3 regions of the Janthinobacterium sp. GW822-FHT07H11 genome follow, and region 1 is predicted to be linked to each of the others. Evidence: predicted binding sites of a transcription regulator. Region 1 holds the regulator's gene; each other region holds the start of a gene.
What was found. The regulator LexA, encoded in region 1, represses DNA repair genes until DNA is damaged. The targets are predictions, from matches to a motif close to ACTGTATNNNNATACAGT.
Positions count from the first base shown of each region.

Region 2: AC3RCJ_RS01450 (putative DNA modification/repair radical SAM protein) is a predicted target of LexA. The motif match lies at 5,844-5,861, and genes of this name have one in related genera.
Region 3: AC3RCJ_RS26010 (DNA topoisomerase IV subunit B) is a predicted target of LexA. The motif match lies at 2,941-2,958, and genes of this name have one in related genera.

Region 1 covers NZ_CM179507.1:5,085,320-5,095,634, forward strand. Annotated here, with positions in the region: gene rplI (50S ribosomal protein L9) at 1-273, opposite strand, end outside; gene rpsR (30S ribosomal protein S18) at 301-591, opposite strand; gene priB (primosomal replication protein N) at 617-916, opposite strand; gene rpsF (30S ribosomal protein S6) at 937-1,326, opposite strand; gene lexA (transcriptional repressor LexA) at 1,602-2,237, shown strand; gene AC3RCJ_RS22400 (cystathionine gamma-synthase family protein) at 2,303-3,544, opposite strand; gene purF (amidophosphoribosyltransferase) at 3,588-5,111, opposite strand; gene AC3RCJ_RS22410 (CvpA family protein) at 5,151-5,639, opposite strand; gene AC3RCJ_RS22415 (SPOR domain-containing protein) at 5,660-6,655, opposite strand; gene folC (bifunctional tetrahydrofolate synthase/dihydrofolate synthase) at 6,680-7,978, opposite strand; gene accD (acetyl-CoA carboxylase, carboxyltransferase subunit beta) at 8,087-8,959, opposite strand; gene trpA (tryptophan synthase subunit alpha) at 9,157-9,954, opposite strand; gene trpB (tryptophan synthase subunit beta) at 10,041-10,315, opposite strand, start outside.
Region 2 covers NZ_CM179507.1:329,719-340,033, forward strand. Annotated here, with positions in the region: gene AC3RCJ_RS01425 (response regulator) at 1-2,686, shown strand, start outside; gene AC3RCJ_RS01430 (TOBE domain-containing protein) at 2,779-3,546, opposite strand; gene AC3RCJ_RS01435 (sulfate/molybdate ABC transporter ATP-binding protein) at 3,587-4,288, opposite strand; gene modB (molybdate ABC transporter permease subunit) at 4,294-4,965, opposite strand; gene modA (molybdate ABC transporter substrate-binding protein) at 4,981-5,739, opposite strand; gene AC3RCJ_RS01450 (putative DNA modification/repair radical SAM protein) at 5,877-7,109, shown strand; gene AC3RCJ_RS01455 (UdgX family uracil-DNA binding protein) at 7,106-8,569, shown strand; gene AC3RCJ_RS01460 (bile acid:sodium symporter family protein) at 8,521-9,534, opposite strand; gene AC3RCJ_RS01465 (BON domain-containing protein) at 9,737-10,099, opposite strand.
Region 3 covers NZ_CM179507.1:5,880,488-5,890,802, reverse strand. Annotated here, with positions in the region: gene AC3RCJ_RS26015 (molecular chaperone HscC) at 1-865, opposite strand, end outside; gene AC3RCJ_RS26010 (DNA topoisomerase IV subunit B) at 865-2,862, opposite strand; gene kdpF (K(+)-transporting ATPase subunit F) at 3,326-3,415, shown strand; gene kdpA (potassium-transporting ATPase subunit KdpA) at 3,415-5,220, shown strand; gene kdpB (potassium-transporting ATPase subunit KdpB) at 5,230-7,308, shown strand; gene kdpC (potassium-transporting ATPase subunit KdpC) at 7,319-7,894, shown strand; gene AC3RCJ_RS25985 (DUF4118 domain-containing protein) at 8,110-10,315, shown strand, end outside.

The sequences.
Region 1 (10,315 bases):
ACCGAACAGACGGCCATCGACGCCAGCTTTTTGAGCAACTTGAACGGTCAGGCCGCTCAGTTTTTCGCCCTGGGCTTGCGATGCAGCCAGTTTGGCGGCAGCAGCTTTTTCCAGTTCGGCGCGCTTGACTTCGAATTCAGCAACGGCCGAAGCCGTGGCACGACGTGCCAGGCGTTGTGGGATCAGGAAGTTACGTGCGTAACCGTCTTTGACTTTGACGACTTCGCCGAGGTTACCGACGTTAACAACTTTTTCTAACAGAATGATTTGCATAGTTCTTCTCCAGGAATATCTGACCGATTAAGCGTGGTGCAGATCGGTGTATGGCAGCAGCGCGAGGAAGCGAGCGCGCTTGATTGCGGTGTCGACTTGGCGCTGGTAGTGCGCTTTGGTACCGGTCAGGCGTGCTGGCATGATCTTGCCGTTTTCTTGGACGAAGTCTTTCAGCGTGTCGACGTCTTTGTAGTCGACTTGCTCAACGTGAGCTGCGGTGAAGCGGCAGAACTTCTTGCGTTTGAACAACGGATTTTGCTGTTTGCGTTTTTCTTTAAGCTTGAGCTTATTTTTGTCGAACTTTTTACCGAATGCCATGTCAGGCTCCTGTATCTAAAATGCGCTAGTCGGGAATGACTGCACTAAAATCAATGATGTGAAACACCAAACTCTTGCTGTTGCGGCTCTTCCTGGCCAGGAAACCCGTGAACTGATATACCCCGCCCAAGCTTGCCTGACTGAACCGGCCTGAGATTTCGCCAGCGGCTAGCGCGGCAACATCAAACTCGGTCAAACGGGCAATTCCTGCTTCCATCTGCTGCGAACTGTGTTGCAATACTGCATTCACAATCGGCAGCCCTGCCGGGGTATAGCGCAATATTTCGCGCTCGGCAATGATGGCGGTAACTTGTAGCTGGTTCAGCGCACGATCCTGGTCAAGAATTAAGCTGCTGCTGCGGCTGGAGCGGCTGCTGGTGCTTCGGTGCGGTGGCTTTTGGCCGCGTCTTCGCGTTGTACCGATTTCATCATCGGCGAAGGAGCTGTTTCAGCTTTCTTCATTTTAACGGTCAGGTGACGCAACACGGCATCATTGAATTTGAATGCTGTTTCCAACTCGACCAGGGTCTCGTTGTCGCATTCGATGTTCAGGCAGATGTAGTGTGCTTTAGGCAGCTTTTGGATCGAGTAAGCCATTTGACGGCGGCCCCAATCTTCCACGCGGTGAACCGAACCGCCGCGGGTGGTTACGCTGGCTTTGTAGCGTTCGATCATCGCGGGCACTTGCTCGCTTTGGTCCGGATGGACGATAAAGACTATTTCATAATGACGCATGCAAACTCCTTCAGGTCGGATTGATAATCGCCCACCCCGGCGTCAAGACGGGTGTGGGAAGGTCAGCCGAAGATTATAACCGCTATTGGCGAAGTATTCAATCATTCCTTCCGCAACGGCCACCAGCACGTCGCCACACCCCCGCATTTCAGCCCGGCGCGACTATTTCTTGCAAAATCACGCAAAAAGCCCGAAATCCGCTTGCATAGTCGGCGATACTGTACAAAAATACAGACTGTTCATATAGACAGCATTTTAGTATGCACCCACCGCTCATGATCAAGCTGACAGCACGACAAGAACAAATCCTGAACCTGATCAAGGACGCGATTGAAAACACGGGTTTTCCCCCTACCCGTGCCGAGATCGCCAACGAATTGGGTTTCAAATCGGCCAATGCGGCCGAAGAACATCTGCAGGCCCTGGCCCGCAAGGGCGCCATCGAGATTTCGCCGGGCACTTCGCGCGGCATCCGCCTGATCGGCGTTGCCGCTGAAACAGCGCCATCGAAGGTGCCGGCGGCCCTGCTGATGTCGCTGCCGCTGATCGGCCGGGTGGCGGCCGGCTCGCCCATCCTGGCGCAGGAAAACCTGGAAGCGAGCTACAACGTCGATCCGGCCCTGTTTTCGGCCAAGCCCGACTTCCTGCTGAAAGTGCGCGGCTGGTCCATGCGCGACGCCGGCATCATGGATGGCGATCTATTGGCCGTCAAGAAGGTCGACAGCGCCAAGAACGGCCAGATCGTCGTGGCCCGCATCGGCGACGAAGTCACCGTCAAGCGCTACAAGAAGACGGGTTCCGTGATCGAACTGCTGCCGGAAAACCCGGACTTCAAGGTCATCACCGTGTCGCCGGAAGATGAATTCGCCCTGGAAGGCCTGGCCGTGGGCTTGATGCGCAGCTGGCATTAAACCGCTGCACACAAAAAGGGCCGCAACAGCATGACTGTTGCGGCCCTTTTCATTTGTCCGGCGACTTATACATCGAGTGCCTGGCGGAAATCCTCGAGCAAATCCACCTCATCCTCGATACCGACGGAAACGCGGATCAGCGACTCGGCGATACCCATGCTGGCGCGGCGCTCGGCGCCCATCTCATAGAAAATCGTGTGGGCGACGGGAATGACCAGGGTGCGCGTGTCACCGAGGTTGCTGGCCGGAATAGCCAGATGGAGACGATTGAGGAAATCGAAGCAGTCGATGCCGTCCTTCAATTCAAAGCTCAACAGCGAACCATAGCTGCGGAACAAATCCGTCGCCAAGGCGTGCTGCGGGTGCGAGGCCAAACCCGGGTAATGCACTGCCGCCACGCGCGGGTCGGCGGCCAGCATGGTGGCCAGCGCCAGCGCGTTCGAGCAGGTACGGTCCATGCGCAAGGCCATGGTTTCCGCGCCGACGGCGATATGGTGCGCCGCTTCCGGACCCAGCGAGGCGCCGAAGTCGCGCAAGGCCTTGGCGCGGATTTGCGCGATGCCCCACTGCGCCGGCGCCGCCTTCTTGTAGTTCTCGAAAATATTCGGATACTGCGTCCAGTCGAACACGCCCGTGTCCGTCAAGCTGCCGCCCAGCGCATTGCCGTGGCCGCCGATGGATTTCGTCAGGGCGTTGACCACCAGGCCCGCGCCCACGGCTTTCGGGCGGAACAGGTAGGGCGTCGTCATGGTGTTGTCGACGATATACAAAATGCCTTTCTCGCGGCACAAGTCACCGATTTTTTGCAGGTCGGCGATCTGCGTGCGCGGATTGGCAATAGTTTCCACGAATACAATCCGCGTGGCCGGCGTGATGGCGGCCGCCACGTTGGCCACATCGGTGGCGTCGACGAACGATACGGCGATACCTTGCCCCGTCACCGTTTGCCACAGGCTGTTGGTGTTACCAAACAGAAAGGCCGACGACACGACATGGTCGCCCGCGCGCAACAGCGATTGCACCACGGCGCCGATGGCGCCCATGCCGGTGGCGAAACACAGGGTGGCCACGCCGTCTTCCATCTTGTTGACCTTGTCTTCCAGCGCGGACACCGTCGGGTTGCCCTGGCGGCCATAGCGGAAACCGGGCTCCTTGCCCTGGAAGACGGAAGCGAGCTGGCGCGCATCGGCATAACCAAACGCGACGGAGGTGTGCACGGGCTTGTGCAGCGAGCCGTGCTCGATGCCCTTGCGACGGTCGTTATGCAGGATGGTGGTGGTAAAGCCGTAGTTTTTTTTATCGTTCATGATCGCGGAGCAAAAAAAGCCCGGCGCTAGCCGGGCAAGATAATTACGCTTCTGTCGTTGCCAGGTTCAGGTTCAGCTGGGAACGCGGCGTATCTTCGGGCGCTGCCGCCTTCGGATGGTGGCGCGCGTATTCCAGGCGGTCCAGGTATTCCTGCGACACGTCGCCCGTCACGTAGACGCCGTCGAAGCACGAGGCCTCGAAGTTCGTCAGGGCCGGGTTGACGTCGGCGATCGCCTGCTTGAGCGCGCCGATATCCTGGTACACCAGGTAGTCGGCCGTGATTTCGCGGCACACTTCTTCCGTCGTGCGGCCATAGGCGATCAGTTCGTCGCGCGTCGGCATGTCGATGCCGTACACGTTCGGGTAGATCACCGGTGGCGCGGCCGAGGCGAAGATGACCTTTGTCGCGCCCGCTTCGCGCGCCATCTGCACGATTTCACGGCTGGTGGTGCCGCGCACGATGGAGTCGTCGACCAGCAACACCACTTTATCCTTGAATTCGGATGGAATCGCGTTGAGCTTCTGGCGCACGGATTTCTTGCGCGCCGCCTGGCCCGGCATGATGAAGGTGCGGCCGATGTAGCGGTTCTTGATGAAGCCTTCGCGGTACTCGATGTTCAGCGCCATGGCCAGCTGGATGGCGGCCGGACGCGACGAGTCGGGAATCGGCATGACCACGTCGATATGTACGCCAGGCAACTCCGTGCGGATCTTTTCCGCCAGGTATTCGCCCATTTTCAGGCGCGTGGCGTACACGGAGGCGCCGTCGATGACGGAGTCGGGACGGGCCAGGTAGACGAATTCGAACACGCACGGGTTCAGGCTGGCGTTGTCGGCGCACTGGCGGCTGTGCAATTGCTTGTCAGCATCGATGAAGACGGCTTCGCCGGGACCGATGTCGCGCACGAAACGGAAGCCCATGCCTTCCAGCGCCACGGATTCGGAGGCGATCAGGTATTCGGCGCCCTGCTCCGTTTCATTGATGCCCAGGCACAGCGGACGGATGCCGTGCGGGTCACGGAAGGCCAGCAAGCCCACGCCGGCGATTTGCGCCACGGCAGCGTAGCCGCCCTTGACGCGGCGGTTCAGCACGGTGACGGCCTTGAAGATGGCGTCCGGGTCCAGGTTCAGGCCCGTCGTCGCTTCCTGGATTTCATGCGCCAGCACGTTGAGCAGCACTTCCGAGTCGGAATCGGTATTGATGTGGCGGCGGTCGTTCTTGAACATTTCCTGCTTCAACTGTTCCCAGTTGGTCAGGTTGCCATTGTGCGCCAGGGTGATGCCGAACGGCGCATTCACATAAAACGGCTGCGCTTCCTCTTCGCTCGACGAACCGGCCGTCGGATAGCGGCAATGACCGATGCCCGAGTTGCCTTGCAGCGAACGCATGTTGCGCGTACGGAAGACGTCACGCACGAGGCCGTTGGCCTTGTGCATGGAAAACATACTGCTGTGATTGGTCGCAATCCCTGCCGCATCCTGGCCGCGATGTTGCAAAAGCAACAATGCATCATAGAGCAATTGATTGACAGGTTGATGGGAAACGACGCCGACGATGCCACACATGGTGTGCTCCTAAACTGTGCTACTGATTTTAAAAAAAATTCAAAATTTCACATGCTGCGCGTAAGCGGCAGGCAGATAAGGCTTGATGGCGCGCGCGCCCTGCTCCGCGAACGGGCTGAGCAGCGCGTTTTTCCAGAATGGCTGCTGCGGTATGGATGTCATGCCACACAAGATGACGGCGGTCAGCACGATCACAAGCCCCCGCGCCAGACCGAACAGGCTGCCCAGGGTGCGGTCGGCCAGGCTCATGCCCGTCACCTTGACCAGCGCGTCGACCGTCATGCCAAGCAAGCCCATCAGGATGCGCACACCGATGAACAGCAGCACGAAGGCCAGCAGCAAGCGGATGGCTTCGCCGGGCACCGCTTCAGGCAGGAATTTCGCCAGGGTGGCGCCATAGGCGTTGGCAATGACAAAGGCCACCACCCAGCTGACCAGGGACAGCATTTCCTTGACCAGGCCGCGCATCATGCTGATCAGCACGGATGTCGCCAGCACGAACAGCACCAGGTAATCGAAGATCGTCACGCCCGCTCAACCCTGCAAGGTCACGCCGGCACCAGGCTGCCGCCCAGGCCCAGCTTTTGCAACTTCGCGCGCGTCTTTTCCGCGTCTTCACGGCTGCTGAACGGCCCCACCCGCACGCGGATGCGCTCGCCCGCCGGGCTGGAGACTTTCTGCGTGTACGACTTGATGCCCGCCTCGCGCAGCTTGTCCTGCAATTCATCGACCTTGTCCTGCGTCGCCAGGGCCGCCACCTGCACCACGAACTTGCCGCTGCCGCTGTCGTGCGGCTTGTCCTGCGTTTTGTCGACGGGCTTGCCTTCCAGGATGGCCAGCGCGCGCGCGGCATCGTCGGCCGATTGCGCCGGCTTGGCCGGTTTCGCCTCGGGCTTGGCTTCGGGCTTCACCTCGTGCCGGGGTTCAGGCTTGCTCTCGTGCTTAGGTTCCGGCTTGGCTTCATGCTTGGGCTCGGGCTTCGCTTCCACCTTGACCGGCTTGGGTTCGGGCTTGGGTTCCGGTTTCGGCTCCGGTTTCGGCTCCGGTTTCGGCTCCACGTATTGCGGCTTGGCTGGCGCGGGTTCGGCAGCTGCCAGCACCGGCGCCGGCTTGGCTTTCGGCGGCAATGGCGTATCGACGAATTCCTCGCTCTGGTCCAGGCCACTGCTCGAGGCCACCGGCGCGGACGCCGGCACGGGCTGCACGGGAGCGGGGGCTGGCGCGGCGGCAACCTTGTCTTTCGACGGGATGTCGATGGCGATGTCATGGACGGGCGCCTTCGGTTCGGAATCGAGCAGCATCGGCAGGCCGACGGCCACGCCCAAGGCCAGGGCGATGGCGCCGACCAGGCGGCGGCGCGCGCGTTTCTTTTCCGGCAAGACCGGGTCCGGCGTTTCCTTGCCGCCCCGGCGCGAACCACCACCACCGGAGGTATTGGCGGCGCGCTTGCGGGTCGGCGACTGCGCTTCGCCAGGAACATAAAAGCCGCTGTCTTCGCCAGAGGATTCTTGCTTGTTTTTAAACAGTTTCGAGAACAAGCCCATGCGTGATTTTCAATCGAATGCGTTTCAGTGAAGTGAGGATTTTCGGGCCTTCATCACACCGGCAACGGTGAGGAAAGAACCAAAGACCACAATTCTATCATTCTCACCGGCCCGGCTCATTGCATTTGCAAAAGCTTGTGCCGGATCATCAAAAATAGACACAGTATGCTCGCTGCTGTCAGGCTTGCCTTCCAGCATGATCTGCACCTTGGCAGCCAGTTCGGAAGCCGTGGCCGCGCGCGGCGAAGGCAGGCCCGCCAGGCACCAGTGATCGACGTGTTCGCTCATGGCGGCCAGCACGCCATCGATATCCTTGTCCTGCATGGAACCGAACACGGCGTAGGTGTATGGGTGGAAGCCCATATTGCCCAGGTTCTGGTTCAGGGCCGAGGCTGCGTGGGGATTATGCGCTACATCAAGGATCACGCTGGGGCGGCCAGGCAAGACCTGGAAGCGGCCAGGCAATTCCACCGTCACCAGGCCCGTGCGCACTTCCTGCGCGCCCACGGGCAGTGTCAATTTCAGCACTTCCAGCGCAGCCAGCACGGCCGTCGCATTCAGGATCTGGTTGGCGCCGCGCAAGCTCGGATACGCGAGCGAATTGCGGCGCTGTTCGCGCCCGCCGTAGTTCCACTGCTGCTTGTCGCCCGAATAGTTGAAATCGCGGCCCATCAGCCACAGGTCGGCGCCGATGGCCTCGGCATGGTCGATCAGCGACTGCGGCGGCACGGGGTCGCTGCAGATGGCGGCCTTGCCCGGGCGGAAGATGCCGGCCTTTTCAAAGCCGATCGCTTCGCGCGTGTCGCCCAGGTAATCCGTGTGGTCGATGTCGACGCTGGTGACGATGGCCACGTCGGCGTCGATCACGTTGACGGCATCGAGGCGCCCGCCCAGGCCCACTTCCAGGATGGCCACGTCCAGCTTGGCTTGCGACAGCAGATGCAAGATGGCCAGCGTGGTGAATTCGAAATACGTGAGCGGCGTATCGCCGCGCACGGCTTCGACGGCCTGGAAGCTGGCGACGAGCTGCTCGTCGCTGGCCATCTCGCCCAGCACGCGCGCGCGCTCGTTAAAATCGAGGAAATGCGGCTTGATGTACAAGCCCACTTTGTAGCCGGCACGCAACAGTACGGATTCCAGCATGGCGCAGGTGGAACCCTTGCCATTCGTGCCCGCCACCATGATCACGGGGCAACTAAAAGCGAGCTGCATGCGCGCCTTGACGGCTTGCACGCGATCCAGGCCCATGTTGATCTGGGTTTCCGAATGGCGGGTTTCCAGCAGGGCGAGCCAGTCCGGCAATGACGTAGGGAGGTTTTGCATGGGAGACTTCTTGAAGGATGCGATGCGCAAGGCGCAGAAGAGATATAACGAGGCAGGACGATGTAGGTCGGGTTAGGCCAAAGGCCGTAACCCGACGCCAGCGGTAAATTAAGCCAGCACTTCCACGGCCTGGTTTTGCAACAAGGCCAGCAGACGGGCGATTTCTTCGCGCATCTTGCGGCGGTCGACGATCATGTCGACGGCGCCCTTGGTGACGAGGAACTCGGCGCGCTGGAAGCCTTCCGGCAGTTTTTCGCGCACGGTGTTTTCAATCACGCGCGGGCCGGCAAAGCCGATCAGCGCTTTCGGCTCGGCGATGACGACGTCGCCCATGAAGGCGAACGAGGCGGACACGCCGCCCATGGTCGGGTCGGTCAGCACGCTGATGAATGGCAATTTCTTTTCCGACAACTTGGTCAGCATGGCCGTGGTTTTCGCCATCTGCATCAGCGACAGCAAGCCTTCCTGCATGCGCGCGCCACCGGTGGCGGTGATGCAAATGAACGGCACTTTCTGTTCCAGCGCGATCTGCGCGCCGCGCACGAAGCGCTCGCCCACGACGGAGCCCATGGAACCGCCCATGAATTCAAATTCGAAGCACGCCACGACCACTGGCAGGCTCATGATGGCGCCGCCCATGACGACCATCGCATCGGTCTCGCCCGTCGCTTCCATGGCCGATTTCAGGCGGTCCGGGTATTTCTTGCTGTCCTTGAATTTCAAGGTATCGACAGGCAGGATTTCCTGGCCGATTTCATAGCGGCCACCGGCGTCGAGCAGGCTGTCGAGACGTTCACGCGCACGGATGCGCATGTGGTGGTCGCATTTCGGACACACGTGCAGATTCGATTCCAGGTCCGTACGGTACAGCACGGCCTCGCACGACGGGCACTTGACCCACAGGCCTTCCGGCATGGTCTTGCGCGCGGCGGCATCCGAACGCTGTATACGCGGTGGCAGCAGTTTTTCCAACCAACTCATATTTTCTCCTTGGGCCCTTGTAGGGGTAGCGTCGGTGGACGCCCCCGGCAGACGGTCAACGGCGGCGCCCCGCGGGACGCCACCAAAAATTTTATCTATTGCACAATAACAGGCAAATCAGTGGCCGAAGTGTAGCCGTTTATCGCCGGGCTGTCGAACTTTGCCGTCACCGCAGATTGTGTAAACGGCAAGCTTGCTCAGGCGTCCAGTGCGGCACGTATGCCTGCCGTAAAGCTGCGCACGGCATCGACGGCGCCCCCTTCCGGCGCATTTTCTATCTCCTGGATGATGCGGCTGCCGATGACGACGGCATCGGCCACCTTGGCAACGGCCTTGGCCGTGGCGCCATCGCGGATGCCGAAGCCCACGCCGATGGGTAATTTTACATGCTGGCGGATGGCCGCGAGGCGCTCCGCCACCTGTTGCGTATCAATGTTTCCCGCTCCCGTGACGCCCTTGAGCGACACATAATAGCTGAAGCCGCCGCCAACCTTGGCCACTTGCGCGATGCGCTCTTCGGTCGAGGTAGGCGCCAGGAGGAAAATCAGGTCGAGCCCCGCCGCGCGCATGGCGGCGGCGAATTGCTCGCATTCTTCCGGCGGATAATCGACGACGATGGCGCCATCGGCGCCGGCCGCTTGCGCTGCATCAATAAACGCGGCGCTGCCGATGCGCTCGATGGGGTTGGCATAACCCATCAGCACCACGGGCGTCGTCTGGTTCGTTTCGCGGAACTGGCGCACATAGCCGAACACGTCGTGGATGCCGACATTGAATTTCAAGGCCCGCTCGCAGGCGCGCTGGATGACGGGGCCTTCGGCCATGGGGTCGGAAAACGGCACGCCCAGCTCCAGCACGTCGGCGCCGCCCTCGACGAGCGCGTGCATCAGCGGCACGGTGGCGTCAGGGCCGGGGTCGCCGGCGGTGATGAAGGTGACCAGGCCGGTCTTGTTACTGGATTTTAAATGGGCGAAGGTGGTGGCGATACGGGACATGGGGAGCTTTCTTTATCGGTGGAGGATGTCGGATGACGCGCTTGCGCGCTAATCCGACCTACGCGTTATTGAGAATTGACAGTTGTTTAACTGAAATTCAATCCCATGCGCTCCGCCACGGTATGCATGTCCTTGTCGCCACGGCCCGACAGGTTGGCCAGCACGATCTGGTCTTTCGGCAAGGTGGCCGCCAGCTTGGCCGCGTAGGCCAGCGCGTGCGACGATTCCAGGGCCGGGATGATGCCTTCGATATGGCAGCAGTCGTGGAAGGCCTGCAACGCCTCGTCGTCCGTGATCGACACGTATTGCGCGCGGCCGGAATCTTTCAGCCAGGCATGTTCCGGACCCACGCCCGGGTAGT
Region 2 (10,315 bases), 1.6 Mb from region 1:
TTTCCAGACCGTGCTGCGCACGCGCCAGCCCATGATCACCGAACCGATGCTGGGCAAATCGAGCGGCCTGCCCATCGTGCAGATGGCGGCACCCGTGCTGGGCGCCGACGGCCAGGTGGCCGGCGTGGTGATCGGCGTGCTGCGCCTGTACAAGGACAACCTGCTGGGCCGCCTGCGCACGGAAAAGATCGGCAAGAGCGGCTATTACTTCATCCTCACGCGCGGCGCCGTGCCGCGCTACGTGCTGCATCCCGATACCAGCCGCTTGCTGCAGCCGCGCCAGCCGAACGCCAACCTGACCACCACGCAGCTGCTGAAGGACGACGGCGAAGGCAGCATGGTCAGCACCAACAGCCGCGGCATCACGGCCGTCAACAGCTTCAAGCGCCTGAAGTCCGTAAACTGGCTGCTCGCGGCCTCGCTGCCCATCGATGACGCCTTCGAACCGTTCGACGGCGTGCTATACCGGCTGGTGCTGTGGAGCACCCTGGCCTCGCTGCTGGCCGCGGCAGTGCTGGGCTGGGTCACCGTGCGCCTGCTGTCGCCGCTGGTGCGCCTGCGCGACACCCTGCAAGCGCTGCGCAGCAGCGGCAGCCGCTTCACCCCCGTGCCGGTGCAGCAGCGCGACGAGATCGGCGAACTGACGGAAGCGTTCAACGGCCTGATGAGCGAACGCGACCGCCTGCAGCAGGAGCTCGAATCGCGCGCGGCGGAACTGGAACAGGAACGCGACCGGGCCGAGGCGGCCAACCGCGCGAAGAGCGATTTCGTGGCCAATATGAGCCATGAAATCCGCACCCCGCTCAATGCCGTGCTGGGCATGGTGTATCTGCTCGGAAATACCAAGCTCGATACGGAACAGCGCAAGTATCTGACCATGGTGCGCGTGGCGGGCCAGTCGCTGCTGGGCATCCTGAACGACGTGCTCGACTATTCGAAGATCGAGGCGCGCCGCATGGAATTGTCGCCCGTCGAATTCGACCTCGACGAAGTCATGAATACGCTGGCCACGACCATGACCATGAATGCGGGCGAGAAGGAGCTGGAGCTGGCCATCGCCGTCGAACCCGACGTGCCGCGGCGCCTGCTGGGCGATGCCCAGCGCCTGCAGCAAATCCTCGTCAACCTGGCCGGCAACGCCATCAAGTTTACCGAGAGCGGCGAAGTGGTGGTGGCCGTCAGCCTGGCCGAGAAAGACAAGGGGCGCGCCTGGCTGCGCTTCGAAGTGCGCGATACGGGCATCGGCATGACAGAATTACAACAGCAGCAGCTGTTTGCCGCGTTTTCACAAGGCGACCAGAGCATCACGCGGCGCTTCGGCGGCACGGGCCTGGGCCTGGCCATCAGCAAGCAGCTGATCCACATGATGGGCGGCGAAATCGCCGTCGCCAGCAGCGAAGGCAAGGGCAGCCGCTTCTGGTTCAGCGTGCCCTTCGAGATACTGGCGCAGCCAGCCGAAACGCGGCGCACGCCGACCCTGGGCCAGCTGCGCCTGCTGGTGGCCGACGATAACCGCACCACGCGCGAACTGATCGTCAAACTGATCGAAGCGTGGGGCTGGAACGCCGACGAGGTCGATTCCGGCTTTGCCGCCATCGAACTGTACCGCGAGCGCCTGGCGCAGCAGCAGCCCTACGACGTGGTGCTGGCCGACTGGCACATGCCCGTCATGGACGGCCTGGCCACGGCCAAGGCCATCCGCCAGGCGGCCGCCGGCCAGCGCCAGCCCATCGTGGTGATGGTCAACGCCTTCGCCCGCAATCACCTGGAAGAAATCTCCAGCGCGGCCGAGGCCGACGTCGTGCTGATGAAGCCGATCACGGGTTCGAGCCTGTTCGACGCCCTGCACCAGGCGCTGATCGCCAAGCATGAGGGCGGCGAGCAGCGCATCCTGCACCAGCCGCTGGGCACGGAACTGGCCGGCGTGCATTTCCTGCTGGTGGAAGACAACCACCTGAACCAGGCCGTGGCGCGCGGCATCCTCGAACACATGGGCGCTACCCTGGACGTGGTCGGCGACGGCCTGCAGGCCGTGGAACGGCTGCGCACGGAAGCGCTGCGCTACGACATCGTGCTGATGGACATGCAGATGCCTGTCATGGACGGCTTCAGCGCCACCCACATCATCCGCACGGAACTGCGCCTGACCTTGCCCGTGATCGCCATGACGGCCGGCGTGCTGGCCTCCGAACGCGAGCGCTGCATGACGGCCGGCATCAGCGACTTCATCGCCAAGCCCGTGGTGGTGGAAGAGATGATGGCCGTGATCGCGCGCCACCTGCCGAAGCGGCCACAGCTGCAGGCGGCCGAGCCGGCGCCGGCCGTCGATGAAGAGGTGTTTTCCATGGCGCCGCTGATGCGCGTGATGGGGCGCGACGCCAAGGGACGCGGCGTGCTGCGGCGCATGGTGGAAGATGCGCTGAACAAGGGCATGACGCCCTTGCGCGACGCCGAAACGGCCTTGCAGGCGGGCCGCCACAGCGACGTGGCGCGCATCCTGCACAGCATGCGCGGCTCCGTGGGGACGCTGGGCACGAAGCGCCTGATCCGCGCCGCGTTTGCCACCGAGGAAGCCATCGACGCGGGCCGCCTGGACGAGGTACCGGCGCTGCTGGCACAGGCGGCGCAGGAACTGGAACGGGTGCTGGCAGCGGCGGCGGATTGGTTGTCCAGGCTGAAGGATTAAGCCTGCAACGTAAAACTGGGGTCAGACCCGCCGGGTCTGACCCCGGAACCTTGTCGGATTACGCGCTTGCGCGCTAATCCGACCTACCCCATTTACGCCGGCACGCCCAGGATCACGCTGGACGCCTTGAAAATCGCCGTCACATTGCTGCCGATCTCGATGCCCAGCTCGCTGCTGCTCTGGTTGGTGATGATGGCGGCGATCGTGCCGCCATGCGGCAGGTCCAGCACCACTTCCGTGTTCACGGCGCCCGTCTGCACGCGCGTCACCAGCCCGGCCAATTGGTTGCGCGCCGAAAAGCGCGCGCCGGCGCTGTCGGCCACGAGGATGATGGACGAAGCCTTGATCAGCGCAAACGCTTCCGCACCGGGCACCAGGCCCAGGCTTGCGCTGCTGCCCTGCGTGACGATGGCCACGATGTGCTGGCCGCCCGGCAGTTCCAGGGTCACTTCATCGTTGACGGCGCCCTGTTTCAGTTCGGCCACCTTGCCGAGGAATTGATTGCGTGCCGTGGTTTTCATGGCCATTCTCCGTATGAGTAAAAGATCGTCGGCGATGCCTTCGGCCTGGCTGCCCAGCTGGCGCAGGTAGCGGGCATGCTCGCGCTCGATGATACGGAAATTGTCGACCAACTGGCGCCCCCGCTGCGTCAGGCGCGTGCCGCCGCCGCCCTTGCCGCCCGTCAGGCGCTCCACCAGCGGCTCGCCGGCCAGGTTGTTCATCGCGTCGATGGCGTCCCAGGCCGCCTTGTAGCTCATCTTCACAAGCTTGGCCGCCTGCGTGATGGAGCCGCACTCGGCGATGGCGCCCAGCAATTCCACCCTGCCGGCGCCGCCCAGGTGCTCACCGCCCACCGTCATCCATACCGAGCCTTGCAGGCCGATTTCCGCTGCCGCTGATTTATCCAATGCGTTCACCCCATGCCTTATTTTTTTCCATGCTGTCAATTTGTCCGTCACGCAAGTAAAGCACATGCTCACCCAGGATGCGCGCATCTTCCGGATCATGTGTGATCAGGATCATGGGCACGTCCAGGCGCTGCTGCCACTGGCTCAGTTCCAGCCGCATTTTGACACGCAGGGCCGGATCGAGGGCGGCAAACGGCTCGTCGAGCAGCAACGCGGCCGGCTCGGCCACGAGCGCCCTCGCCAGCGCCACCCTCTGGCGCTGGCCACCGGACAACTCGTCGGGATACTGGTGCGCCAGTTCCTGCAAGTGAAACGCGTCGAGCCAATGCTCGACCTTCTGCAATTTTTCGCGCGCGCGCGGGTTGAACCAGCCGCGGCTCAGGCCAAAACCCACGTTCTGGCGCACCGTCAGGTGCGGGAACAGCGCGTAATCCTGGAACAGGTAGGCGACATTGCGCTGCTGCGGCGGCAAGTTGATGCCGGCGGCCGAATCGAACAGGGTGCGCCCGTTCAGGCGGATATGGCCCGCCTCCGGGGTGAAGAGTCCGGCAATGGCTTTCAGGGTCATGCTCTTGCCGGCCCCGGAGGGGCCATACACGGCGATGCGCTGGCTGCTGGACGTGCATTGCACATGCATGTCGAAACGGCGTTTGCCGGAGCGCAAGGTGGCGCGGATGTCGAGGTCGAGTTGCATGGGCGTCATTTGTGTACGATGCGCCCGGGCGCCAGGCGGCCGGCGGCCAGCAGCACGGCGATGCAGACGAGCGAGGTGATCAGCACCAGCATGTTGGCGGCGTCATCCTGGCCCGCCTGCACGGCTTCATACACGGCCACCGACAGGGTCTGCGTCTTGCCGGGAATACTGCCGGCCACCATCAGCGTGGCGCCGAATTCGCCGAGCGCGCGCACGAATCCCAGCAGCACGCCGGCCAGGATGCCGCGCCAGGCCAGCGGTAACGTAACGCGGAAGAAAATCGCCAGCTCCGAAATGCCCAGCACGCGTGCCGCCTGCTCCAGCTGGCCGTCAACGGCCTCGAAGGCGGCGCGCGCGGGCTTGAAGACGAGGGGAAAGGCGACCACGGTCGAGGCGATCACGGCGCCCTGCCAAGTAAAAATGAGGTTGATGCCGAAGTTATCCTGCAGCCAGATGCCCAGGGTGCCGCGCCGGCCCAGCAGCACCAGCAGGTAATAGCCGAGCACGGTGGGCGGCATCACCATCGGCAGGGTCAACAGGGCGTCGAGCAACTCGCGCCCGGGAAAACGCGCGCGCGCCAGCAGATAGCCCGTACCGATGCCGAGCAGCAAATTGAGCGCCGTGGCCCAGGCCGCTACTTTCAGCGACAGGGCCAGCGCGGTCCAGGCGATATCCATGCGGGCGCGGTGGCCTTAGGGTTTCTTGAAGCCGTACTTGGCCAGGATGGCTTGCGCCGGCGCCGTCTGCAGGTAGCTGACGAAGCGCTTCGCTTCGGCCGCATTGCCGCTGCCCTTGATGGTGGCGATCGGGTACAGCACGGGCGCGTCCAATGGCACGTCCAGCACGACGTTGACCTTGTCTTTCATGATGGCCGCGTCGGTGGCGTAGACAAAGCCCGCATCGACTTCGCCGCGCGCCACGTAGTCGAGCGACTGGCGCACGTTCTGCGTGCCGATGGCTTTCGGCTGCACGGCGTCCCACAGATTCGCCTTCTTCAGCGCGCCTTCCGAATAGCGGCCGACGGGCACGCTGGCCGGATTGGCGATGGCCACGCGGGTCACGCCCTTGTGCGTCAGGTCACTCAAGCTCTTGATGCCCAGCTTGCTATCGTGCGGCACGATCAGCACCAGGCTGTTGCCGACGAAATCCTGCCGGTCGGCCGGCAGCACCAGGCCCTGCTTTTGCGCCGCATCCATGGTTTCCTGGTCGGCCGAGGCAAACACGTCCACGGGCGCGCCCTTGACGATCTGCTGCAGCAGCACGCCCGAGGCGGCAAAGTTCAAGGACACCTTGCTGCCCGGATACTGTGCCTCGTAGCTTTGCGCCGCATCCTTGAATGCGTTCGTCAGGCTGGCCGCGGCCGACACCACCACTTCGCCGGCAAGGGCGGAGGTAGCGGCGGTGGCGAGCAGGGTGGCGCCAAGCAGGCGGGCGAGGGAGGTGAGGCGCATGATCGTATCCTTGATGAGAAGAGAACCAGGCCCGTAATATACACCGATATATAGCGTTCTGCCATTGCACAGATCAAGCCGGTACCAAGCCGATTCCCTGATATACTGTATATAAACACAGTATATCGAGGTGAGCCATGGAATTGACGGACAAGCTGGAAATCCTGGCCGACGCGGCCAAGTACGATGCGTCCTGCGCCAGCAGCGGCGCACCGAAGCGCGATTCCATCGGCAAGGACGGTTTTGGCGCCACCTCGGGCATGGGCATTTGCCACAGCTACACGCCGGACGGGCGCTGCGTCTCGCTGCTGAAAGTGCTGCTGACCAATTACTGCCTGTACGATTGCCAGTACTGCGTCAACCGCCGTACCTCGAACGTGCCGCGCGCCCGCTTTACGGTGGCCGAAGTGGTGAAACTGACCAGCGACTTTTACCTGCGCAACTACATCGACGGCCTGTTCCTCAGTTCCGGCATCATCCGGTCGGCCGACTACACGATGGAGCAGCTGGTGCAGGTGGCGCGCGAGTTGCGCGAAGTACACCAGTTCCGCGGCTACATCCACCTGAAAACCATCCCCGATGCGGACCCCGCCCTGGTCGCGCAGGCGGGCCGCTATGCCGACCGGCTCAGCGTCAACATCGAATTGCCGACCCAGGACAGCGTGCAAAAGCTGGCGCCGGAAAAGAGCGTGCACACGATCAAGCTGGCCATGGGCGCCATCCGTCGCAAGCTCGATGAAAAGGCCGAAGAACCGCGCTCTCCCCGCTTCGCGCCGGCCGGGCAAAGCACGCAGATGATCGTCGGCGCCGACGCCAGCGACGACCAGCAGATCCTCGCCACGGCCGAGACCCTGTACGGCAGCTATAAACTCAAGCGCGTGTACTACTCGGCCTTCAGCCCCATCCCCGACAGCCCGAAAAGCGTGCCGCTGGCGCCGCCGCCCATGCTGCGCGAACACCGGCTGTACCAGGCCGATTTCTTGCTGCGCAGCTATGGTTTCCAGGCCAGCGAACTGCTGCCCGCCAGCGGCGGCAACCTGGCGCTCGACATCGATCCGAAACTGGCTTGGGCGCTGGCGCACCGCGAACATTTTCCGCTGGACTTGAACCGCGCGGCGCAGCACATGATCGCCCGCGTACCGGGCATCGGCCTGCGCAACGCGCAGCGCATCGTCGACCTGCGCCGCTTGCGCCAGGTGCGCTATGCCGACCTGTCGCGCCTGCGCTGCAGCATGAAAAAGATTGCCCCGTTCATCATCACGGCCGATTACTTTCCCGCGCGCGACACCACCGCTTCGGAACACCTGCGCCGCGCCATGGCCGATGCACCGCAGCAAATGAATCTGTGGCCGGAGTTGCAGGCGGCATGAGCAGTGTCGTCCGGCTGGCGCAATCGTTCGACGCGTGGCGCGCGGCGGCGCGCGAACTGATCGCGCGCGGCGTGCCGCCTGCGGAAGTGGCCTGGCAATCGCAGCCCGGCGAGGGCGACCTGTTTTCCTCCACGCCAGAGGCCACGGATACCAACGCGCCACTACTGCGCCTGCCCCGCCAACTGGTGGCATTGCTGGAGAGCGCCGCCTGTTTCAACGTGCATGACCGCTGGGCCTTCCTGTACCAGGTGCTCTGGCGCTGGCAGCAGGGCCAGCACGACGTGGTGTCGCCGGCCGACGCGGACGGCGCGCGCCTGCACGCCATGGTCAAGGCCGTGCGGCGCGAGGAGCACGACATGCATGCGTATGTGCGCTTCCGCGAGCGGCCGGACAGTGACGGCGCGCCCCGTTTTGTCGCCTGGTTCGAGCCCACGCACGAGGTGCTGCCGCAGGTGGCGCGCCACTTCGCGCGCCGCATGGGCTCCATCAGCTGGATGATCGCCACACCGGATGCCAGCATGCTGTGGGATGGCGCCACCTTGCACGCGGGACCGGCCCTGCTGCGTGGCGCGGCCGACATCGACGATGCGGGCGTAGCGCTATGGCTCACCTACTACCGCAGCATCTTCAATCCCGCGCGCGTGAATGCCGACTTGCTGCACAGCCATATCCCCTCGCGCTTCTGGAAAAATTTACCCGAAGGCGCCATCGTGCCCGCCATGCTGAGCGGCGCAGCCAACGGCGAGCGGCGCACGGGCCAGACGGCCAGCGTGGGACAGCGCCAGGGCGCCGCCATGATCCAGATCAACTCCGAGCGGGCCCAACCCGCGCGCGCGACTGCCACGACGCTGGACCAGTGCCGCCGCTGCGAGTTATGGAAGAGCGCCACGCAAGCCGTGCCCGGCACAGGCCCGCACACCGCCCGCATCATGCTCGTCGGCGAGCAGCCGGGCGACCAGGAAGACCTGGCCGGACAGCCGTTTGTCGGCCCGGCCGGCGCCGTGCTGGACCAGGCCATGCAGGAAGCGGGCCTGGCGCGCGACAGCATCTATCTGACCAATGCCGTCAAGCATTTCAAGTGGGAACCGCGCGGCAAGCGCCGCCTGCACAAGACGCCTGCGCAGCGCGAAATCCTCGCCTGCCGCGGCTGGCTGGAGGAAGAGCTACGAAGCGTGCAACCGCAGGTGGTCGTGGCGCTGGGCAGCACGGCATTAAAATCCGTACTGCAGGATGGCGCGGCCAGCATGACGCCGCTGATCGGCACGCCCATCGAACGCGACGGGCGCTGGGTGGTGACCGTGTATCACCCGTCGTACGTGCTGCGCGCACGGGACGAAGAGAGCCGGCGCCAGGCCTACGCGGTGATTGTCGATGGCTTGCGGCAGGCGCTGCGGCTACTGCAGGAGCCGCATCACGGCGTCGTCACCGGCACTTCCTGCGCCTCGTCGCGCCGCGCATAGCGCTGCGCGATCACGGCACAGATCATCAGCTGGATCTGGTGGAACAGCATCAGCGGCAAAATCACCATGCCCAGCGAGTGCGTGGCAAACAAGACCTTGGCCATGGGCACGCCGCTGGCCAGGCTTTTCTTCGAACCGCAAAAGACGATGGCGATCTCGTCTTCCTTGTTAAAGCCCAGGCGGCGGCTGATGAATGTCATCAGGCCCAGGACCAGGGCCAGCAGCACGATGCTGAACACGCCCAGGGCGACCAAGGTTTCCACCGAGATCGTGTGCCACAGGCCTTCGCTGACGGCTTCGCTGAAGGCCGTATAGACCACCAGCAAGATCGAGCCCTGGTCGACGAATTTCAGCATGGCCTTGTGGCGGTCGACCCAGCGGCCTATCCAGCGGCGCAGGAACTGGCCGGCCAGGAAGGGCAGCAGCAATTGCATGACAATCGACAATACCGCGTCCACCGACGACTTGCTTTCCGCGCCCTTGGCCACCAGCAAGCCCACCAGGATGGGCGCGAGGAAGATGCCGATGAAATTCGAGGCCGAGGCGCTGCAGATGGCGGCTGGCACATTGCCGCGCGCCATGGCCGTCAAGGCGATCGACGATTGCACGGTCGATGGTAGCGCACACAGGAACAGGATGCCCACGTACAGCTCGGGCGTGAGGAAGGTCAGCGCCAGCGGCCGCAGGGCCAGGCCCAGCAGGGGAAACAAAATGAACGTGCTGGCCAGCACCAGCAAATGCAGGCGCCAGTGCATGACGCCGGCCACCACGGCTTCGCGCGACAGCTTGGCGCCGTGCAGGAAGAACAGGGCGGCGATGGCCACCGTGGTGATATGGCCGAAGACCACGGCCGTCTGGCCCGTGCAGGGCAGGAAACTGGCCAGCGCCACGGTAACGAGCAGGGCGATGGTGAAATTGTCGGGTTTCAGATTGCGCAGCAGGGCGGCGGGGGAAAAAGAAGACATGCGGTAGCCTGGTAGCGGCCCAGCCTTGCAACACTGCGCCATGGATGACAAAAAGCGCCGGAAACGGCGCCAGTGCTGGCTATTCTAACCCCATTGCCGAGCTACCTGCCTGCAAGCAAGCGTGGCTTGTGGACACAATGGCACAAAAAAATGCCCTGTCCGCAGACAGGGCAACCCGGAGTAAAGTACAGCGCGAGGGCAATTAGCCGGCGGCTTTGACTTTCAGCTCGTTCTTGATTTCTTTCACGCCGCTCACGGAAGCGACGATCTGCACGACGCGGTCACCCGCTTCGGCGCTCGGCACGTCGCCCGACAGGACGACCACGCCTTGCTGGGTTGCTACCTTGACTGGCAGGGCAGCGGCTTGCGCATCGGCGCTCAGGGCGGCCTTGGCCGAGGAAGTGATGGTTTCATCAGGGACGGCGGCGGCAGCGTTGGCGGCCACGACGGTGTCAGCAGGAGCTTGTGCTTTTGGGGCGGAGTCAGCTGCATGCGAAGCGGTGATCGAAGCGCCCGACAGTACGATAGCGGCGACCAGGGTATTGAACAGTTTCGATGTTTGCATGGTAGTTCCTCTCAATGAAGTTAAAAGCTTCTTACTTGGATAAAGCAACACTTTGAAGCGTCACACCTACCCATACAGCAAGCGCCGTGCCAGCTTTTAAATTTCATTTAAAATCAATAACTTACATGAAGACTCGATTTTTCCAGTGCGTTTCAGGCGCATCCGGCACGAAAAACCGGGCTTTTTGTCGCCTGCCAGCGACAGCTTGTGGCAACA
Region 3 (10,315 bases), 800 kb from region 1:
GCGCGCGTTCCACGGGCAGGCGCAAACGGGCCAGCAGCGGTTCGCACAGCTGCGCCAGTTTGTCTTCGCCGATCTCCCAGCTGTATTCCTTGTCCTGGTAGCGCGTGGCCATGTGCACGGACGGCTGGTCCGACAGCAATCGCTTGACGCGCTCGGCTTCGTCGCGCAGCAGCTGCTGCTGGCGCGGGTCGAGCAGGCGGCTGCCGACGGCGTCGCGCAGGCCGCTGCCTTCCATGAAAGCGTCGACCAGCACGGTGACGAAGTCTTCGCCGCCCAAAAAATTGTCGCCGGCCGAGGCGCGCACTTCCATCACGCCCTCGAACAGCTCCAGGATCGACACGTCGAAGGTGCCGCCGCCCAGGTCGAAGACGAGGAATTTGCTTTCCTGTTCCTTGTCGCGGATGCCGTAGGCCAGCGCGGCGGCCGTCGGCTCGTTCAGCAGGCGCTCCACGCGCAAGCCCGCCAGCTGGCCGGCAATGCGCGTGGCCTTGCGCTGCGCATCGCTGAAATACGCGGGCACGGTGATGATGGCTTCCTCGACCTTGTGGCCCAAAAAGGCTTCGGCATCTTCCTTCAGCGCGCGCAGCACCATCGACGACAGTTCTTCCGGGCGGAATTGCTGCATGCCGAGGGTGATCTTCTTTTCGCTGCCCATGTAGCGCTTGAAGACGGCCGCCGTCAGCTGCGGATGCGTCTGCAGGCGCTCGCGCGCGGCGCGGCCCACCAGCACGCTGCCGTCGTCGTCGATGCTGACGCACGACGGCGTCAGGTGTTCACCGAGCGCATTCGGGATGATGGACGCCTTGCCGTCGCGCCAGATGGCGACCAGGCTGTTGGTGGTGCCCAGGTCGATACCGATGATCATCAGATATCCGCCTCCGCCTCATTGCCGTGTTCCTCGATCCAGGCGCGGCGTCCGGCCGCTTCGCCTTTACCCATCAACATGTTGAAGCGCGCGGCCGATGCCATGTGATCGATTTCGCCCAGGGTCACCGGCAGCAGGCGGCGCGTGTCCGGATTCATCGTCGTTTCCCACAGCTGCTCGGCGTTCATCTCGCCCAGGCCCTTGAAGCGCGAGATCGACCAGGCGCCCTGTTTCACGCCTTCCTTGCGCAGCTTGTCCTCGATGGCGACCAGTTCGCCGTCGTCGAGCGCATAGATTTTCTGGATCGGCTTCTTGCCGCGCGCCGGCGCATCCACGCGGTACAACGGCGGGCGGGCGATGCAGATATGGCCGCGCGAAATCAGGGCCGGGAAGTGCTTGAAGAACAGCGTGAGCAGCAGTACCTGGATGTGCGAGCCGTCCACGTCGGCGTCCGACAGGATGCAGATCTTGCCGTAGCGCAGGCCCGACAGGTCGGGCGAATCGCCCACGCTGTGCGGATCGACGCCGATGGCCACCGCGATGTCGTGGATCTCGTTATTGGCGAACAGGCGGTCGCGGTCCGTCTCCCACGAGTTCAGGACCTTGCCGCGCAGGGGCAGGATCGCCTGGAATTCCTTGTCGCGGCCCATCTTGGCCGAACCGCCCGCCGAGTCGCCCTCGACGAGGAACAGTTCATTGCGCGTGATGTCCGACGATTCGCAGTCGGTCAGCTTGCCCGGCAACACGGCCACGCCCGAGGATTTTTTCTTTTCCACTTTTTGCAGCGAGCGCTGGCGCGACTGCGCCTGCTTGATCACCAGCTCGGCCAGCTTTTTGCCATAGTCGACGTGCTGGTTCAGCCACAGTTCCAGCGGCGGCTTGGTGAAGGTCGAGACCAGGCGCACGGCGTCGCGTGAATTGAGGCGTTCCTTGATCTGGCCCTGGAATTGCGGGTCCAGCACCTTGGCCGACAGCACGAAGGAGGCGCGCGCAAACACGTCCTCCGGCAGCAGTTTCACGCCTTTTGGCAGCAGCGAGTGCATTTCGACGAAGTTCTTCACGGCGCCGAACAGGCCGTCGCGCAAGCCCGATTCGTGCGTGCCGCCATTCGAGGTGGGAATCAGGTTGACATACGATTCGCGCACGATGGCGCCTTCTTCCGTCCATGCCACCACCCAGGCTGCGCCTTCGCCTTCGGCAAAGCCTTCCGAGTCCGGCCCCGCGTATTGCGCGCCTTCGAACAGGGGAATCAGGGTTTCGCCATTCGATACCTGCGCCAGCGATTCGGTCAGGTAGCCGCGCAAGCCTTCCGCGTACAGCCAGGTTTGCGTATCGCCGGTTTTCGCGTTGGTCAGGGTGACAGTCACGCCCGGCAGCAGCACCGCCTTAGAGCGCAGCAGGCGTTGCAGCTCTGGCTGCGAGATATTGGGCGAATCAAAATACTTGGCATTGGGCCAGGCCGTCACGCGCGTGCCGGATTTCTTGCCGTCGCGCGGGGCGGGGCGGGAATGCAGTGGCTCGATCACGTCGCCATCGGCAAATACCATGTGATGCAGGCCGTTGCCGTCGCTTTCCTTGCGCCAGACGGTGATTTCCAGGCGCGATGACAGCGCATTGGTGACGGATACGCCGACGCCGTGCAGGCCGCCCGAGAACGCGTAGGCGCCGCCCGATCCCTTGTCGAACTTGCCGCCCGCGTGCAGCCTTGTAAACACGATTTCCACCGTCGGCACGCCTTCTTCCGGGTGCAGGCCGACGGGAATGCCGCGGCCGTTGTCTTCGACGGTGATGCTGCCGTCCGTGTTTTGCGTGACGGCGATATGCGTGCAATGACCGCCCAGCGCCTCGTCGGAGGCATTGTCGATCACTTCCTGGATGATGTGCAGCGGATTTTCAGTGCGGGTGTACATCCCCGGGCGCTGCTTGACGGGTTCCAGTCCCTTCAGGACACGGATGGATGATTCGCTGTAGTCGGATGCTGGTTTTTTAGTGGCCATACGTGTTCAAGCTAAGTAAAGACAGTGGTTGGAACGCCAGGCCGGAGCACTGCGCGGCGCAGGGAGGCGGCGGCGATAACTGTACGAATATACAGTATATCCCGTCCAGCGTCACTGGGGGAGGGCAGCGCGGCAGGCATGGCGTCCTTGTGCGGACGCTCGCGCATTCTATCTTGATCGGCGGGCAATAGCGCTACTCCTTGGCAACAACGGTGCGCCAAAGCACATCGATTCTCGCCGAGCGTGGACGATTTTATGCGGTAAAGCCCGTGTTTTTACATTTTGTTTACAGCCGCCTCCCCAGTCTTTACGAATTTTTTAGACCCTTTTGGCTAATCTGCTCACTATCAAAACAAACCTGAATGAGGGTGGGAATGGATATCGTGTATCTCGGCTTGATTGCCGTTTTTTTTGTCGTGGCAGCCGGCTTTGCCGTCGCCTGCGACAAACTAGGGAGCGTCAAATGAACGCGTTTTATGTGCTGGGCGCCGTCGTCTCGGCTGGCCTGCTGGTGTACCTGCTGGTGGCGCTGCTGAAAGCGGAGGATCTGTGATGACGACGCAATCGATACTGTTATTGGTGGCTTTCCTGGCCGTGCTGCTGGCCGCCGGCTATCCGCTGGGCCTGTACATGGCCAAGGTGGCCGGCGATGGCCCCGTGCGCGGCCTGGGATGGCTGCAAAAGCTGGAAAACCTGCTGTACCGCTGGTCCGGCCTTCCCGCCGACAAGGCCATGGGCTGGAAAAGCTATGCCATCGCCCTGATCGTCTTCAATACCGTGGGCGCCGTCTTCGTCTACGGCCTGCAGCGCCTGCAGGGCTTCCTGCCCCTGAATCCCCAGGGCCTGGGCGCTGTCAGCCCCGATTCCTCGTTCAATACCACCGTCAGCTTCGTCGCCAATACCAACTGGCAGGGCTACGGCGGCGAACAGACCATGAGCTACCTGACCCAGATGCTGGGCATGGCCTGCCAGAACTTCTTTTCGGCGGCCACCGGCATCGCCGTGATCTTCGCCCTGGTGCGCGGTTTCGCCTCGCGTTCGGGCAAGTCGATCGGCAATTTCTGGGTCGACCTGGTGCGCTCCACGCTGTACATCCTGCTGCCGCTGGCGCTGGCCCTGTCCGTTGTCTTCATGGGCGAAGGCATGATCCAGAATTTTTCCGCCTACAAGGAAGTGACCCTGCTCGACCAGGTGGCGTATGAAACGCCGAAAATGACGGCCGACGGCCAGCCCGTGCTGGATACGGCCGGCAAACCCGTGATGGAAGCGCAAGTGGCGACGACGCAGACGATCGCCATGGGCCCCGTCGCGTCGCAGGAGTCGATCAAGCTGCTGGGCACGAATGGCGGCGGTTTCTTCAATGCCAATTCCTCGCATCCGTATGAAAACCCGACCGTGCTGTCGAACTTCCTGCAGATGCTGGCCATCTTCATCATTCCCGCCGGCCTGTGCTTCACCTTTGGCCGCATGGTGGGCGACCTGCGCCAGGGCTGGGCCGTGCTGGCCGCGATGACCCTGATCTTTGTCGTCATGACGGCCGGCGTGATGAGCGCCGAGCAGCAAGCCAATCCCGCCTTGCAAGCGCTGGGCGTGGACCAGCAGGCCAGCAGCCTGCAATCGGGCGGCAATATGGAAGGCAAGGAAACGCGCTTCGGCATCAGCTCCTCGACCCTGTTCGCGGCGGTGACGACGGCCGCATCGTGCGGCGCCGTCAACTCCATGCACGATTCCTACATGCCCCTGGGCGGCATGGTGCCGCTGCTGCTGATGCAATTCGGCGAAGTGGTGTTCGGCGGCGTGGGCACGGGCCTGTATGGCATGCTGATGTTCGCCATCCTGGCTGTCTTCATTGCCGGCCTGATGATAGGCCGCACGCCTGAATACCTGGGCAAGAAAATCCAGGCCTATGAAATGAAGATGGTGTCGCTGGCCATCCTGATTACGCCAGCCCTTGTATTGACGGGTACGGCGATCGCCGTGATGGTGGAACCGGGCAAGATCGGCGTGGCCAATCCGGGTGCGCACGGTTTCTCGGAGATCCTGTACGCCTTCACGTCGGCGGCCAACAACAACGGCAGCGCGTTTGCCGGCCTGTCCGCCAACACCCCGTTCTATAACGTGATGCTGGCGATCGCCATGTGGTTCGGCCGTTTCGGCGTGATCGTTCCCGTGCTGGCGGTGGCCGGCTCGCTCGCCGGCAAGCAGCGCCTGTCGGCCAATGCCGGCACCATGCCTACGCACGGTCCCATGTTCATCGGCTTGCTGATCGGTGTCGTCGTGCTCGTCGGCGTGCTTAATTACGTTCCCGCGCTGGCCCTGGGCCCGATCGTCGAACACCTGCAACTTTTCATCAAATAAGAGGCTACCATGTCACGCACAAGCCTGACTTTGTTCGATTCCGCACTGATTGGCCCCGCCATCGTCGATGCGTTCAAAAAACTCGACCCCCGCACGCAGTGGCGCAGCCCCGTGATGTTCGTCGTTTATGTGGGCAGCATCATCACGACCTTGCTCGCCATCCAGGCCCTGAATGGCCAGGGCGAGGCGCCGTTCGGTTTCATCGTCGCCGTCGCCGTGTGGCTGTGGTTTACCGTGCTGTTTGCGAACTTCGCCGAAGCGCTGGCCGAAGGCCGCAGCAAGGCCCAGGCGGCCTCCCTGCGCGCCTTGAAGCAGACGGTGATGGCAAAAAAAATGCAGACGCCGAAATACGGCACTTCCTGGCTGCCCACGCCTGCCACCGACCTGCGCAAGGGCATGACGGTGCTGGTCGAGGCGGGCGACGTGATTCCCGCCGACGGCGAAGTGACGGCAGGCGTGGCATCCGTCGACGAAAGCGCCATCACGGGCGAATCGGCGCCCGTCATCCGCGAATCGGGCGGCGACTTTTCCGCCGTCACGGGCGGCACCCGCGTGCTGTCGGACTGGCTGCTGGTGCGCGTGTCCGTCAATCCCGGCGAAGCCTTCATCGACCGCATGATCGCCATGGTCGAAGGCGCCAAGCGCCAGAAGACGCCGAACGAGATCGCCCTGACGATTTTATTGGTCGCCCTGTCCATCGTCTTCCTGATCGTCACCGTGACATTGCTGCCGTACTCGCTGTTTTCCGTGGCGGCGGCCGGCAGCGGCACTCCCGTCAGCATCACGGTACTGATCGCGCTGCTCGTATGCCTGATCCCGACCACCATCGGCGGTTTGCTGTCCGCCATCGGCGTGGCTGGCATGAGCCGCATGATGCAGGCCAATGTGATCGCCACCTCGGGCCGCGCCGTGGAAGCTGCCGGCGACGTGGACGTGCTGCTGCTCGATAAAACGGGCACCATCACCCTGGGTAACCGCCAGGCGTCAAGCTTCGTGCCGGCGCCCGGCGTGACGGAACAGCAGCTGGCCGACGCGGCGCAACTGGCCTCGCTGGCCGATGAAACGCCGGAAGGGCGCAGCATCGTCGTGCTGGCCAAGCAGAAGTTCAATATCCGCGAACGCGAGATGGCCAGCCTGCATGCCACGTTTGTCCCGTTCACGGCGCAGACGCGCATGAGCGGCGTGGATATCCCCGCCGGGGAGCATGTGCGCCAGCTGCGCAAGGGCGCGGCCGACTCCATGAAGAAATACGTGGAAGCGCTGGGCCAGCCGTATCCGGACGAGGTGGCGCGCGCCGTCGACGATATCGCCCGCCGCGGCAGCACGCCGCTGGTGGTGGTCGACGACGGCCGCATCATGGGTGCCGTGGAACTGAAGGATATCGTCAAGGGCGGCATCAAGGAGCGCTTCGCGGAATTGCGCCGCATGGGCATCAAGACGGTCATGATCACGGGTGACAACAAGCTGACTGCGGCGGCGATTGCCGCAGAAGCGGGCGTCGATGATTTCCTCGCCGAAGCGACGCCGGAAGACAAGCTGAAACTCATCCGCAGCTACCAGGCCGAAGGCCGCCTGGTGGCGATGACGGGCGACGGCACCAACGATGCGCCCGCGCTGGCCCAGGCCGATGTGGCCGTGGCCATGAACTCGGGCACGCAGGCGGCAAAGGAGGCGGGCAATATGGTCGATCTCGATTCGAACCCGACCAAGCTGCTGGAAATCGTCGAAATCGGCAAGCAGATGCTGATGACGCGCGGCTCGCTGACGACGTTCTCGATCTCGAACGACATCGCCAAGTACTTCGCCATCATCCCGGCCGCTTTCGTGGGCACCTATCCGCAGTTGAAGGCGCTCGACATCATGCATTTGGCGAGTCCCGCCTCGGCCATCATGTCGGCCGTGATCTTCAATGCCTTGATCATTGTCGTGCTGATTCCGCTGGCGCTGAAAGGCGTGCAGTACCGGGCCATCGGCGCGGCCAGCCTGTTGCGCCGCAACCTGCTGATCTACGGCCTGGGCGGGATTATTTTGCCCTTCATCGGGATCAAGCTGATCGACATGCTGCTGTCTGCCCTCAATCTCGTCTAAAGGAACCATCATGAGCACTATCGTACGTCCCGCCCTGGTCCTGTTTGCCGCACTGACCGTGATCTGCGGCGTCGTCTATCCGTTTGCCACGGCCGGCATCGGCCAGCTGGCCTTCAGCGATGAAGTCAACGGCAGCATCGTCGAGCGTGATGGCAAGCCCGTCGGCTCGACCCTGATCGGCCAGTCCTTCACCTCGCCCAAGTATTTCTGGGGCCGTCCATCGGCCACGGCGCCGATGGCGAATAACGGCGCCGGTTCGGGCGGTTCGAACCTGGGACCGACCAATCCGGCCCTGGTGGACGCCGTCAAGGCGCGCATCGCCGCCCTGAAGGAAGTCGATCCCGGCAACACGCGCGCCATCCCCGTCGACCTGGTGACGGCGTCGAGCAGCGGCCTGGACCCGGAAATCAGCCTGGCGGCCGCCCTGTACCAGGCGCCGCGCGTGGCGCGCGTGCGCGCCGTGCCGCTGGCGCAGGTGGAAAACGCCATCGCCAAGGTGCAGAAAACCGCGTACATCGGCTTTTTTGGCGAACCGCGCGTGAATGTGCTGGAACTGAATCTGGCGTTGGATGCCATGGCAAAGTAAGCTGGCAACGATGCGCAGGTGGGCAAACGTTGGCCTGGATCGGCGTAGGTTGGCGTAGGTCGGCTTAGCGCAGCGTAAGCCGACACCACCACCAGCCAGGCCAACAATGTCGTCGGATTACGCGCAAGCGCTAATCCGACCTACGTGCTTACGTCGCCGCTTGACGCCACGGCAAAATAACAAGATAGCATTACGCAAGAAGATTAAAATACAACATGCTCCCCAACGACAGCCAACGCCCCGACCCTGATGCCCTGCTGGCGCAAGTGCAGGCACAGGAAAAGAAAGCCGCGCGCGGTCGGCTGCGCATTTACTTTGGCGCCTCGGCCGGCGTCGGCAAGACCTATGCGATGCTGGCGGCCGCCCGCAAATTGCTGGCCGATGGCCAGGACTTGCTGGTGGGCGTGGTGGAGACGCATGGACGCCAGGATACGGCCGCGCTGCTGGACGGCCTGCCGCTGCTGGCCCGCAAGGCGGTCGAGTACCGTGGCAAGACCCTGTTCGAGTTCGACCTGGACGAGGCGCTGCGGCGCGCGCCGTCCCTGATACTGATGGATGAACTGGCGCATTCGAACGTGCCCGGTTCGCGCCATCCGAAGCGCTGGCAGGATGTCGAGGAATTGCTGGCGGCCGGCATCGACGTGCTGTCGACCGTGAATGTGCAGCACCTGGAAAGCCTGAACGACGTGGTAGGCGGCATCACGGGCGTGCGCGTGGCCGAAACCTTGCCCGACACGGTGTTCGACGGCGCCGACGAAGTGGTGCTGGTCGATATTCCCGCCGACGAATTGCTGCGCCGCCTGAAGCTGGGCAAGGTGTACCAGCCGCAGCAGGCCGAACGCGCATCGCAGCACTTTTTCCGCAAGGGCAACCTGATCGCCCTGCGCGAACTGGCCTTGCGCCGCACGGCGGACCGGGTGCAGGACGACGTCCAGGCCTACCGCGTCGAAAAATCCATCAATCCCGTGTGGAAGACGGGCGCCGCGCTGCTGGCCTGCGTGGGGCCGCGCGCGGGCGGTGAACATGTCATCCGCAGCACGGCGCGCCTGGCCAGCCAGCTGAACGCCGAATGGCACGCGCTGTACGTCGAAACGCCGCGCCTGCAGCGCCTGCCGGCGCACGAGCGCGAGCGCATCCTGAAAACCCTGAAACTGGCGCAGGACCTGGGCGCGCGCACGGCCATCGTGCCATCCGCCGACATCGCCGCCGCCGTGGTCGAGTATGCGCGCAATGGGAATATCTCGAAGGTCATCGTCGGCCGTGGCCTTGGCGGTCCGCTGGCGCGCCTGTGGCATGCGCCGCCGGCCGCGCGCATGGCCAGCCTGGCGCCCGATATCGATTTGATCGAGGTGGGCTTGCCGCCAGCCGATGCGGCGCCCCGGCGCGCTGCCGGCGAAGACGCGGAGGCGCCGCGCAGGCCATCACGCCACTGGCGCTACCTGTCGGCTGCCGGTGCCAGCCTGGCCACGGCCCTGGCGTCGGTACCGTTGCAGCCTTACCTGGACCTGGCGAATATCGCCATGCTGTCGCTGCTGACGGTGGTGCTGGTGGCCGTGCGCCTGGGGCGGGGGCCGGCGGCGCTGGCCAGCCTGGTGGGCGTGGCCTGCTTCGATTTCGTCTTCGTGCCGCCGCGCTTTTCCTTTGCCGTGGGCGACTTCCAGTATGTGATCACCTTTGGCGTGATGCTGGCCGTCGGCCTGATCACGGGACACCTGACGGCAGGCCTGCGCTTCCAGGCGCGGGTAGCGTCGCACCGCGAGGCGCGCGCCCGCGCCCTGTACGAATTTTCCCGTGAATTGTCCGGCGTGCTGCAGACCGAGCAGATTTTCGATATCACGAAAAACGCCATCGAACGGGCTTTCCGCGCGCGCGCCACCTTGCTCTTGCCCGATGATGAAGGCCGCCTGCAGACGCAGCAAGGTGCGGCCATGGAGGCGGAGCAGCTGGACATGGGAATCGCGCAGTGGGCTTTCGACCACGCCCAGGCGGCCGGCACGGGCACCGATACCCTGCCCGGCTCGAACATTTTCTACCTGCCGCTGATCGCGCCCATGCGTACGCGCGGCTTGCTGGCGCTGCTGCCGCTGGAGGCGCCAACGCATGGACGCTGGCTGCTGGTGCCGGAACAGCGCCAGCACCTCGATACCTTTGCCGCGCTGGCGGCCATCGCGCTCGAGCGCGTGCACTACATCGACGTGGCCCAGGGTGCGCTGGTGCAGATGGAATCCGAACGGCTGCGCAATTCGCTGCTGGCCGCCCTGTCGCACGACTTGCGCACGCCATTGACATCGCTGGTGGGCCTGGCGGAATCGCTGGCCCTGTCCAGGCCTGCGCTGTCGCCCGCACAGCTGGACATGGCGCGCGCGCTGCAGTCCGAAACCGTGCGCATGAGCGCCCTGGTGGCGAACCTGCTGGACATGG